Regions from separate parts of the Enterobacter sp. SM3 genome, predicted to be linked through region 1. Evidence: predicted binding sites of a transcription regulator. Region 1 holds the regulator's gene; each other region holds the start of a gene.
What was found. The regulator Fur, encoded in region 1, represses iron uptake genes when iron is present. The targets are predictions, from matches to a motif close to ATAATAATGAGAACNACTATCAA.
Positions count from the first base shown of each region.

Region 1 (3,738 bases):
AGTCGATTACCTGCACTCGCTGGGCGCGAAGTACGACTTCAAAAACGATCTGGTGCTTGAAGCGGCATTTGGTCAGGCACAGGGCTATATCGATCAGTATTTTGCCAAGGCCAGCTATAAATTCGATGTCGCGGGTAGCCCGCTGAGCACCAGCTACCAGTTCTACGGCACGCGCGATAAAGCCAGCAATGGCACCGTTAACGACATTTATGACGGCACCGCGTGGCTGCAGGCGTTAACCTTCGGCTACAAGGTCGGTCAGGTTGATTTGCGTCTGGAAGGCACATGGGTGAAGGCGGAAGGGCAGCAGGGCTATTTCCTGCAGCGTATGACCCCGACCTACGCCTCCTCCAACGGTCGTCTTGATATCTGGTGGGATAACCGCTCAGACTTCAACGCCGACGGCGAGAAAGCGGTCTTCTTCGGCGCAATGTATGATCTGAAAAACTGGAACCTGCCTGGCTGGGCGGTGGGCGCGTCTTACGCTTACGCCTGGGATGCAAAACCTGCCGATATGGCAACCCCGGACGCATACTACGATCCCAACTATCGCCTGAAAGAGTCTTCCTACAGCCTCGATGCTATCTATACCCTGCAGGATGGCCGCGCGAAAGGCACAATGTTCAAACTGCACTTCACCCAGTATGACAACCACTCTGATATCCCGAGCTATGCGGGCGGTTACGGCAACATCTTCCAGGATGAACGTGACGTGAAATTCATGGTTATCGCCCCATTCACCATCTTCTGATGAACGCACCGGCGGGCTGAGTCCCGCCGGTATGGAGACTGCACATGATGAAAAAAATCGTAATCGTCGCGTTGCTGGCATCAGGGCTGGTGGCGTGTGCTCAGACACAGGCGCCGAAAGAGGACACCCGTCTGAAGGAGGCGTATAGCGCCTGCATTAATACTGCGGAAGGTTCGCCGGAGAAGATTGAAGCCTGTCAGAGCGTGCTGAACGTGCTGAAGAAAGAGAAAGCACACGAGCAGTTCGCGACGCAGGAAAACGTCCGCGTGATGGATTACCAGGCCTGCATTCAGGCGCGTAAAACCGGTAACGATCAGGAAGTGGCGAAGCGTTGCGATAAGATCTGGAACGAGATACGCAATAACAATAAATAAGTTGCTTTACGCCCGGTGGCGCTGCGCTTGCTGGACCTACAAAGGTGTCATAGCCCGTAGGCCCGGTAAGCGCAGCGCCTCCGGGCTTTTTTCAGGCAAAAAAAAGCCAACCTTACGGCTGGCTCAGAGTAAAAACACTCGCTTATTTCGCGTCGTGCGCGTGGTCGTCTTCGCGGCAGTCGCCTTCAGCGCAGTGACCGTAAAGGTACAGGCTGTGGTTCGTCAGTCGGATGCCATGACGCGCAGCGATTTCACGCTGGCGTGATTCGATGGAATCATCGCTGAATTCAATGACCTTGCCGCAATCGAGGCAGATCAGGTGATCGTGGTGCTGCTGCTGGGTCAGTTCGAAAACAGATTTACCGCCTTCGAAATTATGACGGGTAACAATGCCCGCGTCATCGAACTGGTTCAGCACGCGATAGACGGTAGCCAGCCCAATCTCTTCACCCATGTCGATAAGACGTTTATAGAGGTCTTCCGCACTGACATGGTGATTGTCTGGACCCTGAAGCACTTCAAGGATTTTTAACCGAGGAAGCGTAACTTTCAGGCCAGCCTTCTTTAATGCGGTATTGTTGTCAGTCATGCGGAATCTGTCCTGTTGCTAAACGATTCACTTCTGTAGGAAGTGACAGAAAATGCACCTGGGATAATGCGTCTCATTATAGAACTGCCACGGCTAAATGAAAACTGCAAGTCTCAGGCAAAATATGCTTATAAAAATGGGGTATCACCAACAAACTTGCTCAATGGAAAACCACATTTTATCAGGGAGACATTGTACAGGTCTGGGCGAAAAAGTTAAAAGATTGTAGCGATTAATTTAATCGGTTTGACCTGGAGCACGGGCGCAGCCGCCGCTGCGCCGCGATAAAATCAGGCGTTCAGAATATCGTCCAGGTGCAGTTCCTCACGGATCTGCTTCACCCATTTCTCAACGCGCTCTGCCGTCAGCTCTGGCTGACGGTCTTCGTCAATGGCCAGACCCACGAAGTGATCGTCATCGGCCAGGCCTTTAGACGCTTCAAAGTGGTAACCGGCAGTCGGCCAGTGGCCTACGATAACCGCGCCATTCGGCTCAATGATATCGCGGATGGTACCCAGCGCGTCACAGAAGTATTCGGCGTAGTCTTCCTGATCGCCACAGCCAAACAGGGCCACCAGCTTACCGTTGAAGTCCACTTCTTCCAGCGTCGGGAAGAAATCATCCCAGTCGCACTGGGCTTCACCGTAGTACCAGGTTGGGATACCCAGCAGCAGAATGTCATAGCCTTCCAGATCTTCTTTGCTGCTCTTGGCGATGTCATGCACATCAGCAACGTCTTTACCGAGCTGTTTTTGAATGTTTTTTGCGATATTTTCGGTATTGCCGGTATCACTGCCAAAGAAAATGCCGATGATTGCCATGAGTAAAATAACCTCTTGAAACTTAATAGTATGGTGGCGCAATTCGGCCACGGATAAGGGCAATAATAGCAGAACTGGCAACCCTGCGGAAACAGCTATCGCGCAGGACTGCACTCTGTGCTACATGAAAAGGGCGATAAAGGGGATTTTCAGACTTATGCCTGGCTGCGTAACGTCTCAAGCTGGGCGATCAACATCTCTTCAATGAGCTCGCTGCGGCTGATATTTCGCGCGTCAGCCAGTTCGTTCAGCGCATCGACGGCGTCGGCGTTAAGCTTCAGTTCGACACGCTTAAGCCCACGATTTTTATCGCGTTTAAGCTGGTTGCGTTTATTGATACGCAGCTGTTCATCGCGCGAAAGCGGATTCGTCTTGGGTCGTCCCGGGCGACGCTCATTCGCGAACAGATCTAGTGTCGTACGGTCCGTTTGTTCTTTGGCCATGATTCTGAGACTTCGGGGGAAACACGCCGCCCTGCTAATGCCCGGGCGATAAGCGCGCCATCATACATCACCAAAAACGGCACGCCAACGACTGGAAGCCCGCAGCCTTCCAGTCGCTTTCTTTTTAATCAATTTGCAGTATCAGCGAGATAGCGGCGAATGGCGCGCAGTACGGCATCCGGTTTCTCCGCATGCACCCAGTGCCCGGCACCGGCAATCACGTGGGCGCGAGCCTGCGGGAATTGGGACAGCAGCGTGTCGCGGTACGCGTCCGTAACATAAGGAGAGTTTCCGCCGCGAATAAAGAGGGTAGGGTGCGGCCAGGCAGGGACGGTTTCCCAGCCCACGATGTTGTTGTACTGGTCCCAGAGCACCGGCACGTTAAAACGCCATTGCCCGTCAACAAACGACTTCAGCAGGAACTGGACGACGCCTTCTTCATCAAGATGCTCACGCATGACGGCAGCCGCCTGTTGGCGTGTCGCAACACCCGCTTCTGTGACCGCATTTATGGCGGCAAAAATCTCGTCGTGACGGCGGACGTCGTAATCCACGGGCGCGACGTCAATCACCACCAGGCCGCTAATACGCTCCGGGGCCAGCGCCGTCAGGGCCATCACCGCTTTGCCACCCATTGAATGCCCGATGAGGGTCACCTTTTGCAGATCGTTGGCATCCAGCGTATCCAGCAGATCCTGCGCCATTGCCGCGTAGGTCATCTCGTCTGAACGCCCTGAAAGACCGTGATTGCGCATATCGA
Region 1 is NZ_CP099971.1:1,326,964-1,330,701, forward strand. Features, by position in the region: gene chiP (chitoporin ChiP) at 1-751, shown strand, start outside; gene chiQ (ChiQ/YbfN family lipoprotein) at 799-1,125, shown strand; gene fur (ferric iron uptake transcriptional regulator) at 1,268-1,714, opposite strand; gene fldA (flavodoxin FldA) at 2,005-2,535, opposite strand; gene ybfE (LexA regulated protein) at 2,691-2,978, opposite strand; gene ybfF (esterase) at 3,107-3,738, opposite strand, start outside.

Region 2 (3,738 bases), 2.1 Mb from region 1:
GCGCAGCGGCAATGCGGGTGGGTTACGAAAGCGCGTCGCAGTTCAGTAGGGAGTTTAAGCGCTATTTCGGCGTTACGCCGGGAGAAGATGCATCACGCATCCGAACCATGCAGGGAGCTTAGGCTTTTTCCCCTCTCCCCTATGGGGAGAGGGTCAGGGTGAGGGGATCAGGCGCTGCAGTACTTCTTCTTAATCACTACCGCAATAGTCCCCACCAGTCCCGCTACCAGCAGGAACATCGGCAGCACCATCAGGAAGGTCATCACCTGATCTTCGTGGTGTTTCACAAAGGGGATCATATTTAGCGCGTAGCCGAGGGTGGTGACTACACCCACCCACAGCAGGGCGCTCAGCCAGTTGAAGAACTGGAAGCGGCGGTTTGACAGACCGGAAATGCCCGCCATGGTAGGCAGAAGCGTGCGAACAAACGCCAGGAAACGCCCCGCCAGCAGCGCCAGCAGGCCATGCCGGTCGAACATGCAGGTCGCACGCTGATGATATTTATGCGGCAGCTGCGCCAGCCAGCCTTTCACGACGCGGGTATTCCCCAGCCAGCGGCCCTGCAGATAGCTCAACCAGCAGCCCAGGCTGGCTGCGGAGGTGAGAATAACCATCGTTGACGTGAAGTCCATAACGCCTTTGCCGATTAACGCCCCGGCAAGTAAAAGCAGGCTGTCACCGGGTAAAAAAGAGGCTGGCAGTAATCCATTTTCCAGAAACAGAGTTGCGAACATCACGAGGTAAACGATACCGACGACGTGAGGATCCGCCAGCGCGGCAAAGTCGTGTTGCCAGAGCGCCGCGATAATATCTTGAATAACAGCCATGGACTTTCCTGTGGAACAGCAGATATAGCGCTATTGTACTCCCTTATTCGCCCGTCGGGTTTGATCCCGGGCGCAACTCATGCAGACTTTTCTGCTTGCGGTGTCCACAAAAGCGTCCAGGGAGTACATTTTCAGCCAGCACTCTACACGATACGCTCGAACCCTGCTGCTAAATCGGCAATCAGATCGTCAACATTTTCTAAACCGATATGCAGTCGAATCAGGGTACCGCTGAAGTCCACTTCTCCGCCGGGACGCAGAGCCGCAACCTGTTCCGGCTGGTTAGGCAGGATCAGGGATTCAAAACCGCCCCAGGAGTAGGCCATGCTGAAGAGGGTAAAATTATCCAGATAGCTCGCCAGCTCGTCGTTATTCAGCCGTTTTTTCAGCACGAACGAGAACAGCCCGCTGCTGCCCGTAAAGTCACGTTGCCAGAATTCGTGGCCTTTACTGCCCGGTAGCGCGGGGTGATTAACGCGCTCAACCAGCGGATGCTGCGCCAGCCATTCGGCCACTTTCAGGCTGCTTTCATGGTGCTGACGCAGGCGAACGCCCAGCGTGCGGATACCGCGGCTGGTCATGTAGGCCGTGTCCGCGTCCACCATCTGGCCCATCAGGTAGGCATTTTCACGCAGCTGATCCCAGCAGCGCGCGTTGGAAACCGCCGTGCCAATCATGCCGTCAGAGTGGCCTATCAGGTACTTCGTCGCCGCCTGAATCGAGATATCAATGTCGAATTCCAGCGCCTTAAACAGCACGCCTGCCGCCCAGGTATTGTCGATCATGATAATCGCCTCTGGCGCTTTGCTGCGCACGGCCTTCACGATGGCAGGGACGTCGTGCACTTCCATGGTGAGTGACCCCGGAGATTCCAGGAACACAATGCGCGTGTTTGGCTGAATAAGTTCGGCAATGCCTTCACCGATCAGCGGGTCAAACCAGCCGGTGGTCACGCCGAGCTTGCTGAGGATTTTGGTGCAGAAGTCCTGGCTGGGCTCATAGGCGGTGTTGGTCATCAGGATGTGATCGCCCTGTTCCACAAACGCCAGAATGGTGTTGGCGACCGCCGCCGCGCCGCAGGGGAATAATGCGCAGCCCGCGCCGCCTTCCAGCTCGCACATCGCCTCCTGCAGAGAAAAATGGGTTAGCGTGCCGCGACGGCCATAAAACAGCCCGCCTTTCGCGCGGTTGCGCGTGGCGATTTTTTTCTCCTCAACGGTATCAAACACCAGCGAGGAGGCTCGTTGAATCACGCTGTTGACCGATCCCTGCGTATATTTTTTGCTGCGTCCTGCCTGTACCAGCGTGGTATCAAGATGCTTTTTTGTCATGTTCGCTAACCCTGTTTTTATACGTCTGGACGTCCAGACTACCACGATTGAAAAAAACTGCACCCCGAGGCTTATCGAATAAGCAGAAAATATTAGCAAAAATTCGCATAAGAAATTTTTACTGCGTAAGCGCAAGGAAAGTGAACGAAAATTGCGGCACCATGTAAATACTAATGAGAACGACTATCAATTCGACGACGTTTTGATATTATTACGCTCAGATTTTGTGATTTGCGTCCTGGAGATACAGAGTGGGTAATAATTTGATGCAGACGGATCTCTCCGTTTGGGGCATGTATCAGCATGCTGACATCGTGGTTAAGATTGTGATGATCGGCCTGATTCTGGCGTCCGTTGTCACCTGGGCTATTTTCTTCAGCAAGAGCGCCGAGCTGCTTTCGCAGAAGCGTCGCCTCAAGCGGGAACAATTGCAGCTGGCTGAAGCCCGCTCTCTGGATCAGGCTTCGGACATGACCTCATCCTTCCACGCGAAAAGCCTGACCAGCATGTTAGTTAATGAAGCACAGAACGAGCTGGAACTCTCCGCAGGCAGTGAAGATAACGAAGGCATTAAAGAGCGTACCGGTTTCCGCCTGGAGCGTCGCGTTGCGGCCGTGGGGCGCCATATGGGCCGCGGCAATGGTTATCTGGCGACCATCGGTGCGATTTCTCCGTTCGTCGGCCTGTTCGGTACGGTCTGGGGCATCATGAACAGCTTTATCGGCATCGCGCAGACTCAAACGACTAACCTGGCGGTCGTGGCGCCGGGCATCGCGGAAGCGCTGCTGGCGACGGCAATCGGTCTGGTTGCGGCTATCCCGGCGGTGGTTATCTACAACATCTTCGCGCGTATGATTGGCAGCTACAAAGCCACGCTGGGTGACGTTGCCGCGCAGGTTTTGCTGCTGCAAAGTCGCGATCTCGACCTGAATGCCAGCTCGGTTAAGCCGGTGCATGCGGCGTCTAAACTGCGCGTAGGTTGATTGTATGGCGATGCGTCTAAACGAAAATCTGGACGATAACGGCGAAATGCATGAAATCAACGTGACGCCGTTTATCGACGTTATGCTGGTTCTGCTGATTATCTTCATGGTGGCAGCGCCGCTGGCGACGGTGGATGTGAAGGTGAATCTGCCTGCCTCTTCCAGCCAGCCCCAGCCGCGCCCGGAGAAGCCTATCTACCTGTCGGTGAAGGCGGATAAATCCATGTTCCTTGGGAACGACCCGGTGACGGCCGACTCCGTCATCCCGGCGCTGGAGCAGCTTACCGGCGGTAAGAAAGACACCACGGTCTTCTTCCGTGCGGATAAAACCGTTGATTATGAAACCATGATGAAGGTAATGGACACGCTGCATCAGGCGGGTTACCTGAAGATTGGACTGGTCGGCGAAGAGAAAGCGTCCTCGAAGTGATAAAGAAGCTGGCGAAAGCCGGCTTTTTTGTTTGTTGCTATGTTAAATCGTTATTATTTTCTGCTGTATATCCCCATTCTTCATATTTATTTATCAATAAAGCCATAATTAATAATCCATTGATAGTTAAGTAAATATCAGTATTCGGCTGCGCCATTAAAATATAT
Region 2 is NZ_CP099971.1:4,057,372-4,061,109, reverse strand. Features, by position in the region: gene GVO84_RS18990 (AraC family transcriptional regulator) at 1-122, shown strand, start outside; gene yghB (DedA family general envelope maintenance protein YghB) at 168-827, opposite strand; gene metC (cystathionine beta-lyase) at 971-2,158, opposite strand; gene exbB (tol-pal system-associated acyl-CoA thioesterase) at 2,410-3,141, shown strand; gene exbD (TonB system transport protein ExbD) at 3,146-3,571, shown strand; gene GVO84_RS18965 (hypothetical protein) at 3,609-3,738, opposite strand, start outside.
Region 2: a site for Fur is predicted at 2,326-2,348, ahead of exbB (tol-pal system-associated acyl-CoA thioesterase). Genes of this name have one in related genera too.

Region 3 (3,738 bases), 1.7 Mb from region 1:
GGAAGATGGGCAAACCGAGGAAGCGGTTAAGCACCACTTTATCCACCGCTGCCGTAAAGCGGCTGGGTTCTGCCGTCAGGGCGTTGCTGACAACGTCGCAAATCGAGGCGATGGCCTGATAACGCGCATCGGCGATGTGCAGCGCCGGGTCGTCCAGCTCGTCGCTAAGACGGGCCACCGTCGCGTCCAGCTTATCTGCCGCATGTCCGGCGTAAGCGCGGCTGTAGATATCCCCTTCCAGCATCTGCAGGCCGAGCCACAGGCGCTGTTTCGCAGGCATGCTGTTGTCCATCTCCTGCGCCAGCAAATTGGCTTCGCGCAGGAGAGGCTGCGCGTAATGCACCAGCTCAATGTCGCGATTACCCTGGTGACGGTCAATCGCCAGCTTCAGCGCGTCAATACCGCGAGCGCGCGTCGAGACCAGCGGAACGACCGGGCACCCCAGGCGCGCGGAGAGGGCATCGACGTCGATGCGCAGCTTTTGTTTCTCCGCAATGTCGAGCATGTTGAGCGCCACGATGCAGGGGATACCCAGCTCCAGCAGCTGCAGCGTCAGATAAAGGTTACGTTCGAGATTGGAGGCGTCGACCACGTTGATCAGCAGGTCCGCGTCGCCGCCGAGAATATAATGGCAAGCGATCTGCTCATCGAGCGAGGTTTGCGACGAAATGGTGGTTAAGGAGTAGGTGCCGGGAAGGTCAACCAGCGTCACCTGGTTGTCCGTTGTCGTGAACTGGCCCTCTTTACGCTCAACCGTCACGCCCGCCCAGTTGCCCACGCGCTGGCGCGCGCCGGTCAGCTGGTTAAAAAGGGTGGTCTTGCCGGAATTAGGATTGCCAATTAAGCCAATAGTTAACTTTTTCATTTTTTTAGACTCACTGAAACCGCTGGCTTGTTATCGGGATAAGGCTTCGACTTCTATTAACGCGAGGTCTTTCTTACGCAGCACCAGATTCACGCGGCGGGTTTCGATGTGAACCGGGTCACCTAGCGGCGCCACGCGCACGACCTGGAATGACGAGCCGGGCAGCATGCCCAGCGACAGCAGCTTTTGCCGATAGGCCGGGCTAATTTCGCGAGTAAAACCGGTAATCTTCCATGCACTGTCTGGAGTGAATTGCATAACGCCTGATTCCACGAAAGGTTAAATTATCTACTATGGGATGATAATGAGAATAGTTTTTATCAGCAATATTAAAACTGTGACGGAATGTTGTTTGCGGTATTAATTTACGGCCAGTTTGACCTTGCTCAATATTTGCTGAATTGTCTGGAAAACGAAAAGGGGAGTATTTGTTAACGGGGTGATAATTGGTGGTTTAAATATGGCTATGCAATCAGTTTCATATATTTCGATATGATTTTATTCCCCTCACCCCGGCCCTCTCCCCATGGGGGCGAGGGAGAAAAGACCGCACCGTGCGATCCCCTCTCCCCTTTGGGGAGAGGGTTAGGGTGAGGGGCATTGACAACCTTAGCGTTTCTTACCCATCGCTGCCGCCAGCGCATCCATCATCGCACTGTTGCCTGCAGGCTGAGCATCACGTCCGCGCGGTTTTGCCGCTTTCGCGGCCGGGCGCTGCTGCTCGCGGCCGCCGCCGTTTCCGCCACGGCGCGCGTTGGTGTCGCCAGGCTGCTCATCCAGACGCATGGTCAGGGCGATACGCTTGCGCTGCAGATCCACTTCCAGCACTTTGACCTTCACGATGTCGCCCGCTTTGACCACGGTGTGCGGGTCTTCAACGAACTTGTCGGCGAGGGATGAGATATGCACCAGACCGTCCTGATGCACGCCGATATCCACAAACGCGCCAAAGTTGGTCACGTTGGTCACCGCCCCTTCCAGCACCATGCCGGGCAGGAGGTCGTTCATGGTTTCCACGCCGTCGGCAAAGGTCGCGGTTTTGAACTCAGGACGCGGATCGCGGCCCGGCTTTTCCAGCTCTTTGATGATGTCGGTGACGGTTGGAACACCAAATTTGTCGTCGGTGAAATCCACGGCTTTCAGGTTGCGCAGGGCGCTGTTGTCGCCCATCAGGTCTTTCAGTGCCTGCTGGGTGGCGGCCAGAATGCGTTCCACCACTGGGTACGCTTCCGGGTGAACGGTAGAGGCATCCAGCGGGTTATCGCCGTGGTTGATGCGCAGGAAGCCCGCACACTGCTCAAAGGCTTTTGGCCCCAGACGGCTCACCTTCAGCAGCTGCTGACGGTTCTGGAACTGGCCGTTTTCATCACGCCAGGCGACGATGTTCTGCGCCATCATGCGGGTTAAGCCCGCCACGCGGGTCAGCAGGGGGACGGAGGCGGTGTTCAGGTCAACGCCGACGGCGTTTACGCAGTCTTCCACCACCGCATCCAGCTTGCGCGCCAGCTGAGTCTGGCTCACGTCGTGCTGATACTGGCCCACGCCGATGGATTTCGGATCGATCTTCACCAGCTCCGCCAGCGGATCCTGCAGGCGGCGAGCGATTGAAACCGCACCGCGCAGGGAAACGTCCAGGTCCGGGAACTCCTGGGCCGCCAGCTCGGAGGCGGAATAGACGGATGCCCCCGCTTCGCTGACGATCACTTTCTGTGCCGTCACTTTCGGGAACTGCTTCTGCACGTCGAGGTAGAAACGTTCGGTTTCGCGGGACGCCGTACCGTTACCGATGGCAACCAGCTCCACGTTGTATTTTTCGCACAGCGCCGCCACCACGACGGCCGCTTTCGCTGCCTGGCCGGTGTGCGGATAAATGGTATCGGTCGCCACCAGCTTGCCGGTGCCGTCAACCACAGCGACCTTCACGCCGGTACGCAGACCCGGATCGAGGCCCATGGTCGCGCGCAGGCCGGCGGGGGCGGCCATCAGCAGGTCGTGCAGGTTACGGGCGAAGACGTTAATCGCTTCGTCTTCGGCACGCTCGCGCACGGTGCCCATCAGCTCGGTTTCAAGGTGCATCAGCACCTTGATGCGCCAGGTCCAGCTCACTACGCCTTTGCGCCAGCTGTCCGCCGGGGCGTTGTTCAGGCGCAGGCCGAGATGGTCGATAATGATCTGCTCGCAGTGGCTCTCTTTCGGCGGCTCGTCAAACTGCGGGTCGGCGTTCAGGGAGAGCTGGAGCAAGCCTTCGTTGCGGCCGCGGAACATCGCCAGCGCGCGGTGTGAAGGAGCGGTAGAAATCGGTTCGTGGTGATCGAAGTAGTCGCGGAATTTCGCGCCTTCTTCCTCTTTACCCGCGACGACGGTAGAGACGATGTGGGCATTCTTCCACAGGTAATCACGCACCTTCGCGAGCAGGGCGGCGTCTTCGGCGAAGCGCTCCATCAGAATGTAGCGCGCGCCGTCGAGGGCGGCCTTGGTGTCCGCTACGCCTTTGTCAGCGTCGATAAATTTGGCAGCTTCGGTTTCCGGGTCGTGGGACGGCTCGTTCCACAGCAGGTCGGCCAGCGGCTCAAGGCCCGCTTCAATCGCAATCTGCCCGCGCGTGCGGCGCTTCGGTTTATACGGCAGATAGAGGTCTTCGAGTTCGGTTTTGCTCAGGGTACCGTTAATGGCGCTTTCCAGCTCGCTGGTCAGTTTGCCCTGTTCGCCGATGGATTTGAGGATCGCCTGACGACGTTCTTCCAGTTCGCGCAGATAGCCCAGACGGGTCTCCAGGTTACGCAGCTGCGTGTCGTCCAGACCGCCGGTGACTTCCTTACGATAGCGTGCAATAAACGGCACGGTGTTCCCTTCATCAAGCAGGCGAACGGCAG
Region 3 is NZ_CP099971.1:4,477,002-4,480,739, reverse strand. Features, by position in the region: gene feoB (Fe(2+) transporter permease subunit FeoB) at 1-865, opposite strand, end outside; gene feoA (ferrous iron transporter A) at 896-1,123, opposite strand; gene GVO84_RS21095 (Tex family protein) at 1,475-3,738, opposite strand, start outside.
Region 3: a site for Fur is predicted at 1,164-1,186, ahead of feoA (ferrous iron transporter A). Genes of this name have one in related genera too.

Region 4 (3,738 bases), 1.5 Mb from region 1:
GCCACTCGCGAACTGCTGTTTATGCAGCTTCTGGTGCTGCTGCGCCGCAGCAGCCTGGTGGAAGGGCTGGAAGATAACAACGCGCGCCTGAACCATCTGATGGCCTGGCTGGAAGATCATTTCGCCGAGGACGTCTGCTGGGAAACGCTGGCGGATGATTTTTCACTGTCGCTGCGTACCCTGCATCGCCAGCTTAAGCAGCACACCGGGCTGACGCCGCAGCGCTACCTTAACCGCCTGCGCCTGATCAAAGCGCGTCATCTTTTACGTCATACCGACGAAAGCGTCACAGATATTGCCTACTGCTGCGGTTTTGGCGACAGCAATCACTTTTCAACGCTGTTTCGCCGGGAATTTAGCTGGTCGCCGCGCGATATTCGTCAGGGGAAAGACGCGATGCTTCAGTAACGCGAGGGCAGTCACCGTTTTATTTCCGCAAAAAAGCTAATAGTGTCAGGTTATTCGGCGTAGAGGTCGTGGTGTGGCTGCTCAGTTAATTCTTCGCAAAGATGATTTTTATGCCTCCGCGAGTCAGGCCGTCACGGTGGCCGATCGCTACCCGCAGGACGTGTTTGCCGAACATACCCACGAGTTTTGCGAGCTGGTGCTGGTGTGGCGCGGTAACGGCCTGCACATCCTCAACGACCGTCCCTACCGCATTACGCGCGGCGATCTGTTCTATATTCGCGCGGAGGATAAACACTCCTACGCCTCGGTTAACGACCTGGTGCTGCAGAACGTTATTTACTGTCCGGACAGGCTCAGGCTTAACGTGGACTGGGCCGCGAACATTCCAGGCTTTCATGATGCTAAGGGTTCTCCACACTGGCGCTTGAGCAGTAACGGCATGGCTCAGGTCCGGCAGGTTATTTCTCAACTGGAGCAGGAGAGCCAGAAAAACGACCCGGTGGCTAACCAGCTGGCGGAGTTGCTTTTCGCCCAGCTAGTGATGACGTTGAAGCGCCACCGTTACGCCACTGATAACCCCTCCGCCACGACGCAGGAAGCGCTGCTGGATAAGCTCATCACCCGGCTTGCGGGCAGCCTGAATAAAAACTTTGTACTGGAGAAATTCTGCGAGCAGGAACAGTGCAGCGAGCGCGCGCTGCGCCAGCAGTTTCGCACTCTGACCGGGATGACGGTGAACCACTATCTGCGCCAGCTGCGCATCTGCCATGCACAATATCTCCTGCAGCATACGGAGTGGATGGTCAGCGATGTGGCGATGTGCTGCGGCTTTGAGGACAGTAACTACTTTTCAGTGGTGTTTAACCGCGAGGTGGGGATGACGCCGGTACAGTGGCGTCATCGCAGTCGAAAAGGGTCGTAATCAATTTGCCATGCCGAGGCCGACGATATTGGCAGCGATAATAATCACCACGCAGCCGAGGCTCAGTACGCCAACCGGACGACGTCCGGCGTTCTTCCACTCTTTCAGCACCAGCCCTACCAGCCCGCCGCAAAGTACGTAGAAGCTCATGTGCAGCATCCAGCTTATGTAGTCGTACTGCGCCGGAATACTGGCGTGGCCCCAGGCGTAGAAGAAGAACTGCAAATACCACATCAGGCCGCCGAGCGCGGAGAGCAGCACGTTGGTGATGATAAGCGATGTTGCCAGCGAGAAGTCGGTTTTTACCGACAGGTTTTTGACTTTTGCCAGACGAATAAAGCAGAAGCCCAGGTTAACCATCGCACCGCCACCCATAATCACGACATAGCTCGGCAGCGCAACGTACAGCGGGTCGACGCCCAGCGCGGCGGCCGCTTCGTGCATCGGTTTGGCGGCGTTCATGGCGAACGACATGCCGGCCGAGAAGATGCCGCACATCACCGCCAGCAGCAGGCCTTTCTTCAGGTTAAAATCCTCGGCTTTAATGCCCATCTTGCGCTCTTTCAACTGCCCCCGCGCGAGTCACAATTCCTACGCCAATGACCGCCACCAGCACGCCCAGGAGCGTCATCCGCCCACCCTGAGTATGAATAAGCACGTCGAAGTTGCCGTTGAGAATTGGCGTCATCAGGGTACCGACGATCAGCGTGATGCCAATCGCGATACCAATACCCATCGACATGCCGAGATAGCGCATGGTGAGGCCATAGTTGATGTTGCCGACGCCCCACATCGCGCCGAACAGGAACACCGGCAGCAGGGTGGAGGCGCTGAAGGAGGAGAAGTAGCCCCAGAAATCGGGCAGCAGCATGGCGCTAATGGCCCAGGGCAAAATCAGCCAGGAGACGATCCCGCCGACGGACCACATGGTTTCCCAAGACCAGCCCCTCACTTTTTTAAACGGAGCATAGAAACAGGCTGCACTGGCAGCGCCTATCAAATGCCAGAAGATACCCATCGTAATCGCATGATTCATTTTTACACCCTCATCGTTTTTATCGTCAGTGGCTTCCCACCGACTTGAGGAGTGTAAAAATTAGGCGGTTTGGGAACCTTCAGAAGGTTGCCGCATATGTGTTCTGGATGGCAATCAGCACGTTAACCGCGTGAGCAGACGCACATTTCCGCTATTAATCGAAAAACGAATAACCATATAAAAACTACGGCATTGATAATCATTTTCAATATCATTTAATTAACTATAATGAACCAACTGCTTACGCGGCATTAACAGCTGTGCCGCCCGACAATAATGGAGAGGATTATGAGTTATACACTGCCATCCCTGCCGTATGCCTACGACGCACTGGAACCGCATTTCGACAAGCAGACGATGGAAATCCATCACACTAAACACCACCAGACCTATGTGAACAACGCGAACGCCGCGCTGGAAAGCCTGCCAGAGTTCGCTAACCTGTCTGCTGAAGAGCTGATCACCAAGCTGGACCAGCTGCCAGCGGACAAGAAAACCGTTCTGCGTAACAACGCTGGCGGCCACGCAAACCACAGCCTGTTCTGGAAAGGCCTGAAGACCGGTACCACCCTGCAGGGCGACCTGAAAGCGGCTATCGAGCGCGACTTCGGCTCTGTTGACAACTTCAAAGCGGAATTCGAAAAAGCCGCTGCAACCCGTTTCGGCTCTGGCTGGGCGTGGCTGGTTCTGAAAGGCGACAAGCTGGCGGTAGTGTCTACTGCTAACCAGGACTCCCCGCTGATGGGTGAAGCAATTTCTGGCGCATCCGGCTTCCCAATTCTGGGCCTGGACGTGTGGGAACACGCTTACTACCTGAAATTCCAGAACCGTCGCCCGGACTACATCAAAGCCTTCTGGGACGTGGTGAACTGGGACGAAGCAGCAGCACGTTTCGCCGCTAAAAAATAAGGTTGCATTGACGCTTGTGAGAAGCGAGTCTTATGACTCGCTTTTTTTGTATCTGCGTAATGGAGGCAGCAATGCATTACCCGGTGAACGTGTTTACAGGCAAGGTCAGGGAGTACGACGGCAGCCGCCCAAGCGCCATCGCCAAAATTCAGGTCGACGGCGAGCTGACGTTAACCGACCTCGGGTTGGCGGGTGACGAGCAGGCCGAAAAGAAAATCCACGGCGGGCCCGAGCGCGCGCTGTGTCACTATCCTCGCGAACACTATCAGCACTGGAAAACCGAGTTCCCCGAGCAGGCGGACCTCTTCGTCGCCCCCGCGTTTGGCGAGAATCTCTCCACCGAAGGGCTCACCGAAGAGAACGTGTTTATCGGTGATATCTACCGCTGGGGCGATGCCCTGATTCAGGTGACGCAGCCGCGCTCGCCGTGCTTCAAGCTCAACTACCATTTCGGCATTCAGGA
Region 4 is NZ_CP099971.1:4,742,156-4,745,893, reverse strand. Features, by position in the region: gene rhaS (HTH-type transcriptional activator RhaS) at 1-408, shown strand, start outside; gene rhaR (HTH-type transcriptional activator RhaR) at 482-1,330, shown strand; partial or broken gene rhaT (L-rhamnose/proton symporter RhaT) at 1,331-2,366, opposite strand; gene sodA (superoxide dismutase [Mn]) at 2,655-3,275, shown strand; gene yiiM (6-hydroxyaminopurine reductase) at 3,347-3,738, shown strand, end outside.
Region 4: a site for Fur is predicted at 2,559-2,581, ahead of sodA (superoxide dismutase [Mn]). Genes of this name have one in related genera too.